Linked DNA regions of Nitrobacter winogradskyi Nb-255. The protein of the gene in region 2 interacts with the protein of the main gene of each other region in a pairwise test. Links are inferred from orthologs where the notes say so. Each region holds a gene or a part of one and is shown on either strand. Other genes may lie near its edges.

The links.
Region 1: the proteins of NWI_RS14500 (region 2) and def interact in binary tests that used the Escherichia coli proteins (3 or more experiments, as listed by UniProt). The link is inferred for Nitrobacter winogradskyi Nb-255 from one-to-one orthologs.

What each region holds. Positions count from the first base shown.
Region 1 is NC_007406.1:3,329,120-3,336,487, reverse strand. What follows is about bases 4,672-7,368. They hold def (peptide deformylase), read right to left. Parts: upstream 6,436-7,368; coding sequence 5,908-6,435; downstream 4,672-5,907. Other genes in these bases: NWI_RS15945 (AmpG family muropeptide MFS transporter), read left to right, coding at 6,769-7,368; fmt (methionyl-tRNA formyltransferase), read right to left, coding at 4,931-5,875; truA (tRNA pseudouridine(38-40) synthase TruA), read right to left, coding at 4,672-4,931. Outside these bases: argB (acetylglutamate kinase), read left to right, coding at 1-768; NWI_RS15980 (pyrimidine 5'-nucleotidase), read left to right, coding at 765-1,481; dapD (2,3,4,5-tetrahydropyridine-2,6-dicarboxylate N-succinyltransferase), read left to right, coding at 1,555-2,400; dapE (succinyl-diaminopimelate desuccinylase), read left to right, coding at 2,408-3,577; NWI_RS15965 (5'-methylthioadenosine nucleosidase), read left to right, coding at 3,574-4,128; more of truA, read right to left, coding at 4,164-4,671. UniProt on the Escherichia coli protein: Removes the formyl group from the N-terminal Met of newly synthesized proteins. Requires at least a dipeptide for an efficient rate of reaction. N-terminal L-methionine is a prerequisite for activity but the enzyme has broad specificity at other positions.
Region 2 is NC_007406.1:3,025,627-3,033,204, forward strand. The notes cover bases 3,104-6,010. They hold NWI_RS14500 (aspartate-semialdehyde dehydrogenase), read right to left. Parts: upstream 5,121-6,010; coding sequence 4,086-5,120; downstream 3,104-4,085. Other genes in these bases: leuD (3-isopropylmalate dehydratase small subunit), read left to right, coding at 3,104-3,190; NWI_RS14495 (carbonic anhydrase), read left to right, coding at 3,340-3,990; NWI_RS14505 (hypothetical protein), read left to right, coding at 5,517-5,909. In the rest of the region: NWI_RS18310 (hypothetical protein), read right to left, coding at 1-232; NWI_RS18315 (hypothetical protein), read left to right, coding at 252-485; NWI_RS14470 (hypothetical protein), read right to left, coding at 602-907; NWI_RS18040 (hypothetical protein), read left to right, coding at 1,168-1,455; NWI_RS14480 (hypothetical protein), read right to left, coding at 1,635-1,973; NWI_RS14485 (metallopeptidase family protein), read left to right, coding at 2,100-2,501; more of leuD, read left to right, coding at 2,585-3,103; leuB (3-isopropylmalate dehydrogenase), read right to left, coding at 6,032-7,144; NWI_RS14515 (superoxide dismutase family protein), read right to left, coding at 7,446-7,578.

The DNA.
Region 1 (7,368 bases), 300 kb from region 2 along the record:
AACGTCGCCCGCCAATTCGCCAGCGACATCGTGCTGCTCGAGCAGACCGCGATCAATCCGGTCGTGGTGCATGGCGGAGGCCCACAGATCGCCGCCATGCTGCAACGGCTCGGGATCAAATCCGAATTCGCGGCCGGTCTGCGCATTACCGACGCCGCGACCATCGAAATCGTCGAGATGGTGCTTGCCGGCTCGATCAACAAGCAACTGGTCGGCTACATCAACGAGGCCGGGGGCAAGGCTGTCGGACTTTGCGGCAAGGACGGCAACATGGTCACCGCCGCGAAGGCCACGCGGATGCTGGCGGACCCGGATTCCAACATCGAGAAGGTGGTCGATCTCGGCTTTGTCGGCGAGCCCGAAAAGGTCGATCTGACGCTTCTGAATCAGTTGATCGGTCATGAGCTGATTCCGGTTTTGGCGCCGCTGGCCACCTCGAAAGGCGGCCAGACCTTCAACGTCAACGCCGACATCTTCGCCGGCGCGGTGGCCGGTGCGTTGAAGGCCAAGCGTCTTCTGCTTCTCACCGACGTTCCCGGCGTGCTCGACAAGTCGAAGAAGCTGATTCCGGAGCTATCGATCAGCGACGCGCGCAAGCTGATCGCCGACGGGACGATTTCGGGCGGCATGATCCCGAAGGTCGAAACCTGCATTTACGCGCTGGAGCAGGGCGTCAGCGGCGTCGTCATCATCGACGGGAAGACTCCTCACGCGGTGCTGCTGGAGCTCTTCACCAATCAGGGCACGGGAACGCTGATTCACAAGTGACCTGCGCGCAGCGACATCCCCACCGCGGTTTCAGTCATATCGACACATGGGTGTTCGATCTCGACAACACGCTCTATCCGCATCACGTCAATCTCTGGCAGCAGGTCGACGCCCGGATCGGTGAATATATCGGCCAGTTTCTCAACGTCGATCCGGTCGAGGCGAGGCGTATCCAGAAGGATTACTACAAGCGCTTCGGCACCAGCATGCGCGGCATGATGACCGAGCATGGCGTCTCGCCCGACGACTATCTCGCTTACGTCCATCAGATCGATCACTCGCCGCTCGATCCCAACCCGGCGATGGGCGCGGCGATCGAAAGGCTTCCGGGCCGCAAGCTGATCCTGACCAACGGCTCGACCGCCCATGCCGGCAAGGTGCTGGAGCGGCTCGGTTTCGGTCATCACTTCGAGGCCGTGTTCGACATCATCGCTGCGGGGATGGAGCCGAAGCCTTCACCGCGGACCTATCGTCGCTTTCTCGAACGTCATCATGTCGATGCCGCGAGAAGCGCGATGTTCGAGGATCTGGCGCGCAATCTCGTCGTCCCGCATGAACTGGGGATGACGACCGTGCTGGTGGTGCCGGACGGGACGCGCGAGGTCGTGCGTGAGGATTGGGAAATGGAAGGCCGCGGCGGTGCGCCGCACGTCGATCACGTCACCGACGATCTCTCCGGTTTTCTGGCGGGACTGACGGCGCGATCGGCTTGACAGGGCTGCCTGCGTCCAAGAGAACAGCCACGGTTGACAAACTGCATTCGCGTAGTAGAGGCGCAGAAACCCTATGCCTACCGCATCGCTCGAAACCACCATCAACGGCGCGTTCGACGCGCGCGAGACCATCACCCCCGCGACAAGGGGCGAAGTGCGCGATGCCGTCGATCAGGCGCTCGGCCTGCTCGACAAGGGCGAGGCGCGCGTCGCCGAGCGCGCGGCCGACGGCAAGTGGCAGGTCAATCAGTGGCTGAAGAAGGCCGTGCTGCTCTCGTTCCGCCTCAACGACATGAGCGTCATCCCCGGCGGTCCCGGCAACGCCGCGTGGTGGGACAAGGTGCCGTCGAAGTTCGAGGGCTGGGACGAGAACAGATTTCGTGACGCCGGCTTTCGCGCCGTGCCGGGCGCGATCGTGCGCCGCTCCGCCTTCATCGCAAGGAACGTCGTGTTGATGCCGTCGTTCGTCAATCTTGGCGCTTATGTCGACGAGAGCACCATGGTCGACACCTGGTGCACGGTGGGCTCCTGTGCCCAGATCGGCAAGCGGGTCCACATCTCCGGCGGCGCGGGCATCGGCGGCGTATTGGAGCCGCTGCAAGCCGGGCCCGTGATCATTGAGGACGATTGCTTCATCGGCGCGCGCTCGGAAGTGGCGGAGGGTGTGATCGTGCGCAAGGGGGCGGTGCTGTCGATGGGCGTTTTCCTCGGCGCTTCGACCAAGATCGTCGATCGCACGACCGGCGAGATCTTCATGGGCGAAGTGCCGGAATACGCGGTGGTGGTGCCGGGCGCGCTGCCGGGCAAGCCGCTGAGCAACGGCCAGCTCGGTCCGTCCACCGCCTGCGCGGTCATCGTCAAGCGCGTCGACGAACGCACGCGCTCCAAGACCGGGATCAACGAACTACTGAGGGACTGAGACGGCGATGGGAAACGACGCGCTTTCCATCGCTCGCGATCTCATCCGCTGCCCTTCGGTGACGCCGGCGGACGCCGGTGCGCTCGGCGTGCTCGAGCCGCTGCTCAAGAACGCCGGCTTTGATGTTCACCGGATCACCTTCAGCGAGCCGGGCGTCGCCGACATCGACAATCTCTATGCCCGCATCGGCTCCGGCCGCCCTCACATCGCTTTCGCCGGTCATACCGACGTCGTACCTCCAGGCGACGAAGCCGCGTGGACCCGTGGCGCGTTCTCGGGCGATGTGGTTGATGGTTTTCTCTATGGGCGCGGCGCGGTGGATATGAAGGGCGGGGTCGCCTGCGGCGTCGCGGCCGCGCTGGACTATCTCGCGGCGCATGGCGGCCGGCCGGGGAAAGACGGCAGCGGCTCGATTTCGTTCCTGATCACAGGCGACGAGGAGGACATCGCCGTCAACGGCACCGTCAAGCTGCTGCAATGGGCCGCCGCGCGCGGCGAGAAATTCGATCACTGCGTGCTCGGCGAGCCCAGCAATGTCGAGGAACTCGGCGACTGCATCAAGATCGGCCGCCGCGGCTCACAGTCCGGCACGCTGTATGTCGACGGCGTGCAGGGTCACGTCGCTTACCCGCACCGCGCCTCGAATCCGATTCCGGAGATCGCCGCGCTGATCACCGCGCTTGTGAGCGAGCCGCTGGATCAGGGCAGCTCTCAGTTCCAGCCTTCCAATCTGGAATTCACCTCGGTCGATGTCGGAAATCCGGCAGCCAATGTGATTCCGGGACAGGCGCGCGCGAGGTTCAACATCCGCTTCAACGATCATCACGATCAGCAATCGCTCCGTGCGCTGGTCGAGGCGCGTGTCGCGGGAGCCTCGGGCAATCGTGTCCGAACCCGCATCGTGTGGGAGCCTTCGAATGCCGACGTGTTCCTGACCGAGCCCGGCCCGTTCACCGATCTCGTGGCCGCGGCCGTTGAGGATGTCACCGGCCGCAGGCCGGAGTTGAGCACCGGCGGCGGCACGTCGGACGCGCGTTTCATCAAGGACTATTGCCCGGTGATCGAGTTTGGTCTGGTCGGGCGGACCATGCACCAGATCGACGAGCGCGTTCCGATCGCTGATCTCGAAAAGCTGACGCGGGTCTATCGCGGCGTGCTGGACCGTTACTTCGCATGAGCAGGATTCTCGTTCTCACCGCCATTGAAGATGAACTCGGCAGGGCGCGGCTCCCTGACGGCGTCAGGGTGATCTACACCGGCGTCGGCAAGATCAATGCCGCCAGCGCGGCCACGCTGGCGCTGCTGACGCTGCACCCGGATCTCGTCATCAACTACGGGACAGCGGGAAAGATCAACGAGACGCTCCGGGGCCTCGTGGAAGTATCAACCGTCGTCCAGCGCGACATGATGGCGATGCCGCTGGCTCCGCGCGGACGCACGCCGTTTGCTCCCGAGCTTGATCTTCTGACGTCGGGCCAGTCTGGCGTCGTCTGCGGCACCGGCGACAGCTTTGTCACAAGCTCCGATCCATGGCTGATCGAGAACAACGTTGACATCGTCGACATGGAGTTGTTCGCGGTTGCGCAGGTGTGCCGGCGTCACGGCCTGCCGTGGCGTGCGTTCAAGTTCATCACCGACGACGCCAACGACCTCGCGCATCAGGACTGGACCGCCAATGTGAAGGACGGCGAGGGCCTGTTCTGGGATACGCTGGACCGGATTCGGTGAAGGACGGAGCGCGTAAAATTCGCGCATGACAGCGATCATCGATCTTGCCTGAGGGGGATACTCCCCTCGTAATCGACCCGCGCGAGGTACAATCCGTCGGGTGGCGCCACCGGCCCGCAGGCTTCGCGCCGCCGCGCCGCCAGCGCGCCGGACAGATCGTCGGCATTCCAGCGGCCATGCCCGACCCACACCAACGAACCCACCATGGAGCGCACCTGGCTGTGCAGGTAGGAGCGCGCCGAAGTGATGATGCTGACATTGTCGCCGTTCCTGATCACGTCGAGCTGATCGAGCGTTTTTTCCGGCGATTTGGCCTGACATTCGGTGTCGCGAAAGGTCGTGAAATCGTGCTTGCCGAGCAGCCGTTGCGCGGCAGCGTGCATCGCTTCGGTATCGAGCGGCCGGGGCACGCGCCAGACCCGCCCCACATCGATGGCGAGATTGGCGCGGCGATTGGCGATGCGATAAATGTAATGTCGCCTGCGTGCCGAAAAGCGCGCCTCGAAGCTGTCTGGCACGATCTCGGCTTCGAGCACGCCGATTGGATGCGGCCGCAGATGAGCGTTGAGTCCGTCGCGCAGCCGGTCCGGCATGAAATGCCTGGCGATATCGCAATGCGCCACCTGCGCCAGCGCATGAACGCCGGCATCCGTGCGGCCCGCGCCGTGCACGCGGACGTCATCACCGCAAATCGCCTTGACCGCCGCTTCCAGCGCGCCCTGCACCGACGGCCCGTTGGTCTGGTACTGCCAGCCGCAGAAGGGACCACCGTCATACTCGATGGTGAGCTTGTAGCGGGGCATCAGTCGAGCCGCAGCGGCGGCGTCAGCGGCGTGCCGTTCAGGAAAGCGGCGGCCTTCATCGGCGGCTTTCCCGCGCGCTGCAATTCGAGAACGCGGATCGCGCCATCCTTGCACGCAATGGTCAGGCGATCGTCGAGAAGGTCTCCCGGTGATCCCGCGCCTTCCGCCAGCTCGCATCGCAGGATCTTGATGCGTACCGCCTCGCCATCGACCGGCATCTCGCACCAGGCGCCCGGAAACGGTGACAGGCCATGAATGTGGCGCAGCACCTCGCGCGCAGGGTTGCTCCAAACGATGTGCGCTTCGGCCTTGTCGATCTTGGCGGCGTAGGTGACGGTAGAGGCGACGCCTTGTTCGCTTTGCTTCGTCAGGCGCAACTCGCCGCGCTCCAGCGCGTCCATCGCCCGCGCCATCAGATCAGCCCCCAGCGGCGCCAGCGTGTCATGTAGATCGGAGGCCGTCATCGCATCGGTAATGGGGACCCGCTCGGCCATGGCGACGTCGCCGGTGTCGAGGCCGGCATCTATCTTCATGACCATGACGCCGCTTTCAGCGTCGCCGGCCATGACGGCGCGGTTGATCGGCGCGGCGCCGCGCCAGCGCGGCAGCAGCGATGCGTGCAGATTGTAGCAGCCGTATCGCGGGGCATCGAGGATCGCCTGCGGCAGGATCAGACCGTAGGCGACGACGACCGCGGCATCGGCTCCGTACGAACGAAGCTGGTCCTGCGATTCCTGCGTCTTCAGCGTTTTCGGCGTCAGCACGGGGAGGCCGAGCCGCTGCGCTTCCCGCGCCACGGGTGTCGGCTGCAGCTTCATGCCGCGGCCGGCGGGTCTTGCCTCGCGGGTGTAGACGGCCGCGATCTCGTGGCCGTGGGCTACGAGTTGCTGCAGGGTCGGCACCGCGAAATCGGGCGTGCCCATGAAGATCAGGCGAAGCGGCATCTTATTGATTGTCTGCGCGGCACAAGCCGCTTTTATTTCGCGGCGAACTTGGCGGCCTTGGTGAATTTCTTCATCACGCGGTCGCGCTTCAGTTTCGAAAGGTGATCGACAAACAGCACGCCGTTGAGATGGTCGATCTCGTGCTGGATGCAGGTGGCGAAAAGGCCCTCGGCATCCTCCTCGTGCACCTTGCCGTCGAGGTCGGTGAAGCGAATCCGTACCCGCGAGGGCCGCTCGACCGCCTCGTAATATTCGGGGATCGACAGGCAGCCTTCTTCGTAGACCGAGAGTTCCTCCGACGCCGACAGGATTTCCGGATTGATGAAAACCCTCGGCCGCGGCGTCAGTTCACCTTCCTCGTCGCGTCTGGCGAGGTCCATGGTGACGATGCGCAACGGCTGCGCGATCTGGATGCCGGCCAGCCCGATGCCGGGGGCGTCGTACATGGTCTCGAACATGTCGTCGGCGAGCTTGCGGATCTCCGGCGTCACCGTCTCGATCGGCCTGGATACGAGGCGCAACTGCTTGTCCGGAAGGATGATTATTTCGCGAATAGCCATGCAGGGCGATGTAATCCCCGGGCCTGCCGGGGTCAATCCGCGAGCCGCTCCGATCGCTTAAGAGCATGATCCCGACCCTAAGGGCCGCGCCGGCGCGAAGTGGAAACCGGTTCTCGAAAAAGATCATGCTCGATCAAAAAGAAAAGGCCGCGCGTCGAGCTTTCGTTAACTTTCAGATGTTCTCGCTTGGTTCGCGCGTTAGCATTTGCCGCGACGCGGCGGATTGTCAGATCGGGCGATCCGGAACTGTTTTTGCCTCTACTGTCGCGCCAACTCCAGGCCGGGAGAGCAATCATGGAATGTCGGGCCTCGCGAATCTGCTAACACCACCAGATGACCGCTCCGGACGCCGCCGCCCCGATCGTATCCGACGTTGCTCCCCGCGCGTCATGGCGCGAGAGCATGGCGGTCTATCTGCAGCCGCGCGTTCTCATCGTGATGATGCTCGGCTTCTCTTCCGGTCTGCCGTTGGCGCTGTCGGGCTCGACGCTGCAGATATGGATGACCGAATCTGGCATCGATCTGCGCGCGATCGGCCTGTTCGTCCTGGTCGGCACGCCCTATACGCTGAAGTTCCTGTGGGCGCCGCTGGTCGACGCCCTGCACATCCCGTTGCTGACGCGCCGGTTCGGCCGCCGGCGCGGCTGGCTTGTGTTCTCGCAACTGCTTCTGATCGCTGCGATCCTGCTGCTGGCCTCAACCGATCCGGCGAAGGCGCCGTGGTTCGTCGCGCTCGGCGCGCTGCTGGTGGCGGCGACATCGGCGACGCAGGACATCGTGGTCGACGCCTTCCGCGTCGAGAGCCTGCCGGAAAGCGAGCAGGCCGCCGGCATGGCCGCCTACGTCGCCGCCTATCGCATCGGCATGCTGGTCTCGACCGCCGGGGCTCTTTTCTTCGTCAGCGCGCTCGAAGGGACGGGTCTCGTCCGCGCC
Region 2 (7,578 bases):
CCTCGCGCCCGCCCGCCAATGCGAAGGCATCGGCAAAGACGCCATCCAGGACGGCTGCCAAAGCCACTGCAAAGGCGGCTGCAAAGCCTGCGTCCGAGAAAGGCAAAGCCGCTGGGCCGGCGGAGGTCGTGGAGAGCGGCGGCACGGCCGCGCCGCGTGCGGCTGACAAGCCGGTCATGACCGCGCCGCGCGATGCACTAACCTTGCCGCCGAAACCGGCTGCCGCGATCACTCCACCGATTCCGGCACCCGTGGCTGCGCCGCCGACACCTGCCGCTACGACGATCAAGCCGGTATCCGGTCCCGCGGCGCGGGCCGACGTGCCGCCTGACGCCGGCTTTACGCTGCGGGTCGATGGGCATTTCAAGAACCAGTTCGAGACGCTCGCCCAGGCGACACAGGCCGCGACCGACCTGAAGTCGCGTTTTCCGATCCTGCGTATCGAGATATACGATGCCGCGAACAAAGCGCGGCTGCCGATCTGATCGGCATTGACGCCGATGACGTCGGGCCGTTGCGCGTCGAAGCTTTCAGCTTTTCTTTCCGGCCCGCACAGGCATATCCGCTCGCGATCGGACGGGGTTCAACAGCCGCGCTCGTCTCACCAGGACGGATCGAGGCCGTAGCCGAAGCCGAACGGAAAGAACGGAGTCACTTTTCCCGGCGCATAGTAGGATGGCCGTCCATAGTAAGGCTGATAGGGACCACGCACGTAGACGCGCGCGCGCTGATGGCGATATCCGCGGCTCGCGCGATGAGGGCGCCGCGTCGCTCCGACCTCGATCAGCGTCCCCGGCTGAGCGGAGACAGTGACGGCGCCAGGGACGGCCTTCGCGCTTTCAATGAACGCCACGCCACAAAACGCGATGATTGCCGCGGCCAGACTGACGCCCAGATATCTTTTCATGGCGATTGCTCCGTGGATCGACCGACGTGAGTTGTCATTATGACACGTTTCTCGAAAGATCCGCCACGCTTCAGGGAAGGCAGGCCCGCTGCGCGGACCTGCTCGACATGACGGGAACCGGTTTCGCCGAACTCCCGGCCTGGAGCGTTTTCGAGCGAAGTGGACACCGGTTCGCGTGAAGAAAACGCGACAAAACAAAATCATGGAGCCCGCTTCTGATTCTATCGGAAGCGGGCTCCAGGTCATCAACGCCAGTGACGATGATGGTGGTGGTGGCGATGATGATGACGATTCCAATTGTGGCGGTGGTGACGATGGTTCCGCCAATGACGGCGGTGATGACGTTGATGCCGCCAGTGACGATGGTGATGGTGTCCCCACTGCACGTTGGTCGTCAGCTTACCTGCGCCGCTCTGCCCGGCGACGATGCCCGGGCTGACCGGAGTCGCCGCCTGCGCCTGTTGCGCGGGGGCCGCGAAAAACAGAAGCGCACCGAGAGCGGCGAATCCAAGAATTTTCTTCAAGAGCATGTAGACCTCCTTGAGTAGGACGGGTAACCGCGACGGCAGCAGAAGACTCGTCGCCGCGACGCGAGCGAGACGCGAGTGACAAGGCTATGAGCCAACAAGTGAACGCGACGTGAATGTGCCTGCGGCAAGATGCATCGAATGCGCGGATAGCGTGATCGGATGCGCGGCCACAAACAAACCGCGCTTCATGCGAACAGTCAGCCGCGGCGCCAGTAGCAGTTCATTCGCGGAACGATCACTGTCCCGCTCGGCCGGAATTCCTGCACATAGTGCGCGGTGCAGTCGCGCACCGCGTCTGATCCCGGATGATAGCTCGGATAAACTCCACGCTCATCCTCGCGATAAATCCGCACGCGCGGACGCCGCTTGTGGGTTTGCGCCGACATGCCCGACGACACGGCGCGATCCATGTTCCGCGCGGCGGTTCGCGCTTGCGCCTGTCCGCCATACATGAGCAGCAACGTCCCTGGCACCACCAGCAACAGCAACGACGCCGCCGCCGTCACGAGTCTTCCCGCCGCTGTCCTGACGTCCATGGCCGCGCCCCGATCACCCTGTTCCCCGCGAACGGTCTCCGATTGCCGCGCCCGCGTCAACCGCAAGACCGCCCGGATCGTAAAAAACCATGCCGTAACGGTGAAACACGGGTTAAACAGAGCTTCATGTGGACCTCCGCCAAAGCCCCCTCGCTGAACGAGATGGAGACCATGGCGCGCGAGGCGTTCGCCCGCCTGCCGGAGAATTTCCGGCGTCTGTGCGACGGCCTCATCATTCGCGTCGAGGATTTCCCGACCGACGAGGTGCTGAAAGAAATGCAGGCCGAGAGCGAATTCGACCTGCTGGGGCTGTTCCAGGGCACGGGTCTGCCGTTTCAGAGCCACGATGACGTTGCCAGGCTGCCCAATATGATCTGGCTCTATCGCCGTCCCATCATCGACTACTGGGCCGAGCACGATGAAACGCTCGACCATATCATCAGCCATGTCCTGATCCATGAAATCGGCCACCACTTCGGGCTGTCCGATGCCGACATGGAAGCGATCGAGGCGCAGGCGGTGGAATAGCACGGCATGTCCGCTACGGCATGTCCGGCTATTGGATCAGCGCCGGGAACGGGATAGAATGGCCACTTACGAGGATCCTCGCCATGGATAAGTTCACAACGCTGGAAGGCGTCGCGGCGCCACTGAAGATCATCAATGTCGATACCGACATGATCATTCCGAAGCAGTACCTGAAGACCATCAAGCGCACCGGCCTGGGCAGGGGGCTTTTTTCGGAACAGCGCTACAGAGACGACGGCTCGGAGAATCCGGATTTCGTTCTCAACAAGTCCGCCTATCGCAACGCCAGAATCCTTGTCGCCGGCGACAATTTCGGTTGCGGTTCGTCACGCGAGCACGCGCCATGGGCGCTGCTCGACTTCGGCATCCGCTGCGTGATCTCCACCTCGTTCGGCGATATTTTCTACAACAACTGCTTCAAGAACGGCATCCTGCCGATCCGGGTGACCCAAGCCGACCTCGACAAGCTGTTCGATGACGCCGAACGAGGCGCCAACGCGACGCTGACCATCGATCTCGCCAATCAGGAAATACGCGGGCCCGACGGCGGCACGGTGAAATTCGAGATCGACGCGTTTCGCAAGCATTGCCTGTTGAACGGTCTCGACGACATCGGGCTGACGATGGAAAAGAAGGCGGCGATCGACAGCTACGAGGACAAGGCGAAGCGCGAGCGCGCCTGGGCCTGACCTTTCCCGAACGCCCGAGACGTCGCGGGTCCGTACGCCTCGGCTCGTCGACAGGTCGCGCCAGCAGCGTTTGCGGCCTGCCTTCGAAGGCCATGACCGGAACGTCCGGCTTTGTCTTCACCGTGCGGACAACAACGGATGGGTGCGAAATGAACGGTTTCCCGCAACGCCTGATCGACGGCTATCGCGCATTCGTCACGCAACGGATGCCTGTCGAGCAATCACGCTATCGCGCGCTGTCCGAACGCGGGCAGTCGCCGGAGACGATGGTGATCGGTTGCTGCGATTCGCGCGTTTCCCCGGAGGTGATTTTCGATGCCAGGCCCGGCGAACTGTTCGTCGTGCGCAACATCGCCAACCTGGTGCCGGTCTATCAGCCCGACGGCGCCGCCCATGGCATTTCGGCTGCGCTGGAGTTCGGGGTGGAAGTGCTCAAGGTAAAGCACATCGTGATCCTCGGCCACGCGCAATGCAGCGGCATCAGCGCCATCATCAAAAAGGCCGCGCCGCTGTCGTCCGGCGACTTCATCGGCCGGTGGATGGCGATGTTCATCAAGCCCGGCGAGGTCATCGAGCAGCGCGAACGGGAGACGACGAAAGAATTCGCCACCCGTCTCGAAAAGGCGGCGGTATTCCGCAGCATCGAAAACCTGATGACCCTTCCCTTCGTGCGGAGATCCGTCGAGAGCGGGCATCTTCACCTGCACGGCGCCTATTTCAGCATCGCCGAAGGTTCGCTCTACGCGCTCGATCAGGAAGCCAGGGAGTTCCGCAGCGTCGGGGATAACAGCCTCATCTGAGGTCTATAGCGTTTTCGAACGCAATGGATGCTCGCGAAAACGCTATATGGCGGGAAACCGTGGCGGAGTCGGAAAGCCCGGCCCCGGCGGCTTGATCAGGCGGCCTTCGGCTTCGCTCGGATCAGCTTGCGGTTGATCAGGCACTCGGCGATCTGGATCGCATTGAGCGCCGCACCCTTGCGCAGGTTGTCAGACACGACCCACATCGACAGACCGTTCTCCACGGTCGCATCCTCGCGGATGCGGCTGATGTAGGTCGCGTCTTCACCGGCCGATTCATACGGCGTGACATAGCCGCCCGGCTCGTGCTTGTCGATGACGAGACACCCCGGCGCATTGCGCAGGATGCCGCGCGCCTCATCCGCCGTGATCGGTTTCTCGAACTCGATGCTGACAGCTTCCGAATGGCCGATGAACACCGGCACCCGCACACAGGTCGCGGTCAGCTTGATCTTGGGATCAAGAATCTTCTTGGTCTCCGCCATCATCTTCCATTCTTCCTTGGTGTAGCCGTCCTCCATGAACACGTCGATCTCGGGGATGACGTTGAAGGCGATACGCTTCGGAAACTTTTTGTTAACCAGTTCGCTCGCGGTGTAGACCGCCTTGGTCTGCGCGAACAGTTCGTCCATGGCGTCCTTGCCGGCGCCCGACACCGATTGATAGGTCGCAACCACGACCCGCTGGATGACGGCCTTGTCGTGCAAGGGCTTCAGCGCCACGACAAGCTGCGCCGTCGAGCAGTTCGGATTGGCGATGATGTTCTTTTTCGTGAAGCCGGTCACCGCATCGGCGTTGACCTCGGGCACGATCAACGGCACGTCGGGGTCCATCCGCCATGTTGACGAATTGTCGATCACGACCGCGCCGGCCGCGCCGATCTTCGGCGACCATTCCTTCGACACCGCGCCGCCGGCTGACATCAGACAAATGTCGGTATCGCTGAAATCGTGATTTTCCAGCGCTTTGACTTTCAGGGTTTTGTCGCCGTAGGAGACTTCGGTGCCGACGCTGCGGCGCGAGGCCAGCGCCACCACCTCATCCGCCGGAAATTTCCGCTCGTCCAGTATGTTGAGCATTTCACGCCCGACATTGCCGGTCGCTCCGACCAGCGCGACTTTGTAACCCATCGCTCAACTCTCCGAAGAAACGTCTCCGTCCCGCTCACGCGCGAGAAGGGAAGACGCTGCGCTTCTAAGCGAGAAACGCCATCAAGACAACGCCGGACCCTGTTCCTCATCCTCCTTGCCCATGCGCCGGGCGCTGCGGAGAGGACGGCAGGCCGTGACCGCGCCGTGAAAATCATATATAGCTTATTTAAAACAGTAACTTAAAACCATATCACCGGCTAACGCGTGCTTCGGGCGCCAGGATTCTCAGGGCCCCACAGACCGGGGACCGCGCCGGGGGTCGAGGCAACATTTCGTCGTCATCCGCATTATTCTGGCAAGGTGTGGCCCGATTGGGCTTGTGGCGCGAACCAACTGGGCGGTAAAAAGGCAATCACTCGGATTTGTGAGGACGCGATGACCTTGAAAATTTCCACCGCGACCGGCGCCCCTAGAATCATCGCGCTGTCGCTTGCGGCGGCCTTCATCGCGGTTGGCTTCAGCGCGTCGGACGCGAGCGCCAAGCAGCGCAGGTACCTTGACCGCGACAGCGCCTATGGTCCGAGCGGCCCCAACGTGTCCTACCAGTCCGGCCCGCGCACCCGCGTCTACATCTCCAAGCGCTCGTGGCTGGATGCAGGCACCGAAGTGTTGCCAGGCGAGCGCAAGTACACCGACTATGCCTTTCCGCCTTCCGTCGGTTATCCTTCGTTCGCCCGCGAGAACCTGAACCGGCCGATCGACCGCCAGCCGCTCAGCTCGCCAGCCGATCTCGGCGGCAGATACCCGACCGGATTCCCGCTCTACTGATCAGCCCATTCTCTGATCAGCCACTTGCACTGATCAGCCGCTTGCGGGCATCGGACGCGCCAACCCGTCCGATCGCGACGGCTGCCGGGAATCCTGCCGCGGGCATGACTCCGGAGCCACGTTCAGGCGTGCAGCGCCTCAAGCTCCTTCACGATCGCCTCGCCCATCTGCGATGTGCTGACCACGGTGGCTCCCTCGGACTTCAAATCAGCGGTGCGCAGGCCCTTCGCCAGCACGGCGGCGATCGCGGCGTCGAGCTTGTCCGCCAAATCCCCCCTGTCGAAGGAATAACGCAGCGCCATCCCGAACGAGGCCAGCATCGCAATCGGGTTGGCCAGGCCCTGGCCTGCGATGTCGGGCGCGGAGCCATGCACCGGCTCATAAAGCGCCCGGCGCTTTTCGGTTTTCGGGTCGGTGTCGCCGAGCGAGGCGGATGGCAGCATGCCCAGCGAGCCGGTGAGCATCGCCGCGATGTCGCTCAGCATGTCGCCGAACAGGTTGTCGGTGACGATCACGTCGAACTGCTTCGGCCAGCGCACAAGCTGCATACCGCCGGAGTCCGCAAGCTGATGCTGCAACGCGACATCCTTGTACTCGCGCTGATGCACCTGCGTCACGACTTCGTGCCATAGCACGCCGGTTTTCATGACGTTGCGCTTTTCCATCGAGGTCAGCTTGTTGCGGCGCTTGCGCGCGAGATCGAAGGCAACGCGCGCGATGCGTTCGATTTCATAGGTGTCGTAGACTTGCGTATCGACGGCGCGCTTCTGGCCGTTGCCGAGATCGGTAACGGTCTTCGGCTCTCCGAAATAGACGCCGCCGGTCAGTTCGCGCACGATCATGATGTCGAGGCCCTCGACCACCTCGGGCTTCAGGCTGGAGGATTCCGCGAGCGCCGGATAGCAGATCGCCGGACGCAGGTTGGCGTAGAGCGCGAGATCCTTGCGCAGCCGCAACAGGCCCGCTTCCGGCCGCACCTCATAAGGCACTGAATCCCACTTCGGACCGCCGACCGCGCCGAACAACACCGCATCGGCGGCGAGCGCCTTCGCCATGGTGGCGTCGGTGATGCTGACCTTGTCGGCATCATAGGATGCGCCACCCACCAGCCCTTCTTCGGTCTCGAATTTGGCGATGCCCTGCGCGTCCAGCCAGCCGACCAGCCGCTTCACCTCCGCCATCACCTCGGGACCGATGCCATCACCGGGCAAGAGCAGCAGCTTGTAGGTCGCCATGATAAAATCCTCGGACAGTCATCATGACCGGGAAAGCGGGCATGTGTTGCCCGCCGACGCCCGGCCTATCCCTGCCTGCAAGCGATGAAGGCGGGATGCCCGGCGCAGGGCCGATCATGACATTGCATGTGACGCCGATTGCTAGGCCGGTGTCGCGCTGTTGGCAAGACCGCCATTGCGGCGGACTGTTCTACAGTCAGGTATCGTCGCCACGCGCACGCAACGTCGACGTGGCGCGGCAAGCGGAGCCGCCGCGGCCGAACGCTGGCGGCCGGGCACGCCGTTGCAGTCCCTGACGTGCCTACTCGATAACGCCGCAGGCGATGCGCCCCCCGGCTTCGCCGGTCGGATCCGTCTTGTAGTCGTCCGCCGCCGCGTGAATGACGATGGCCGTGCCATCCGGCTTCAGCACCGAATTCGGCTTGTCCTTGTCC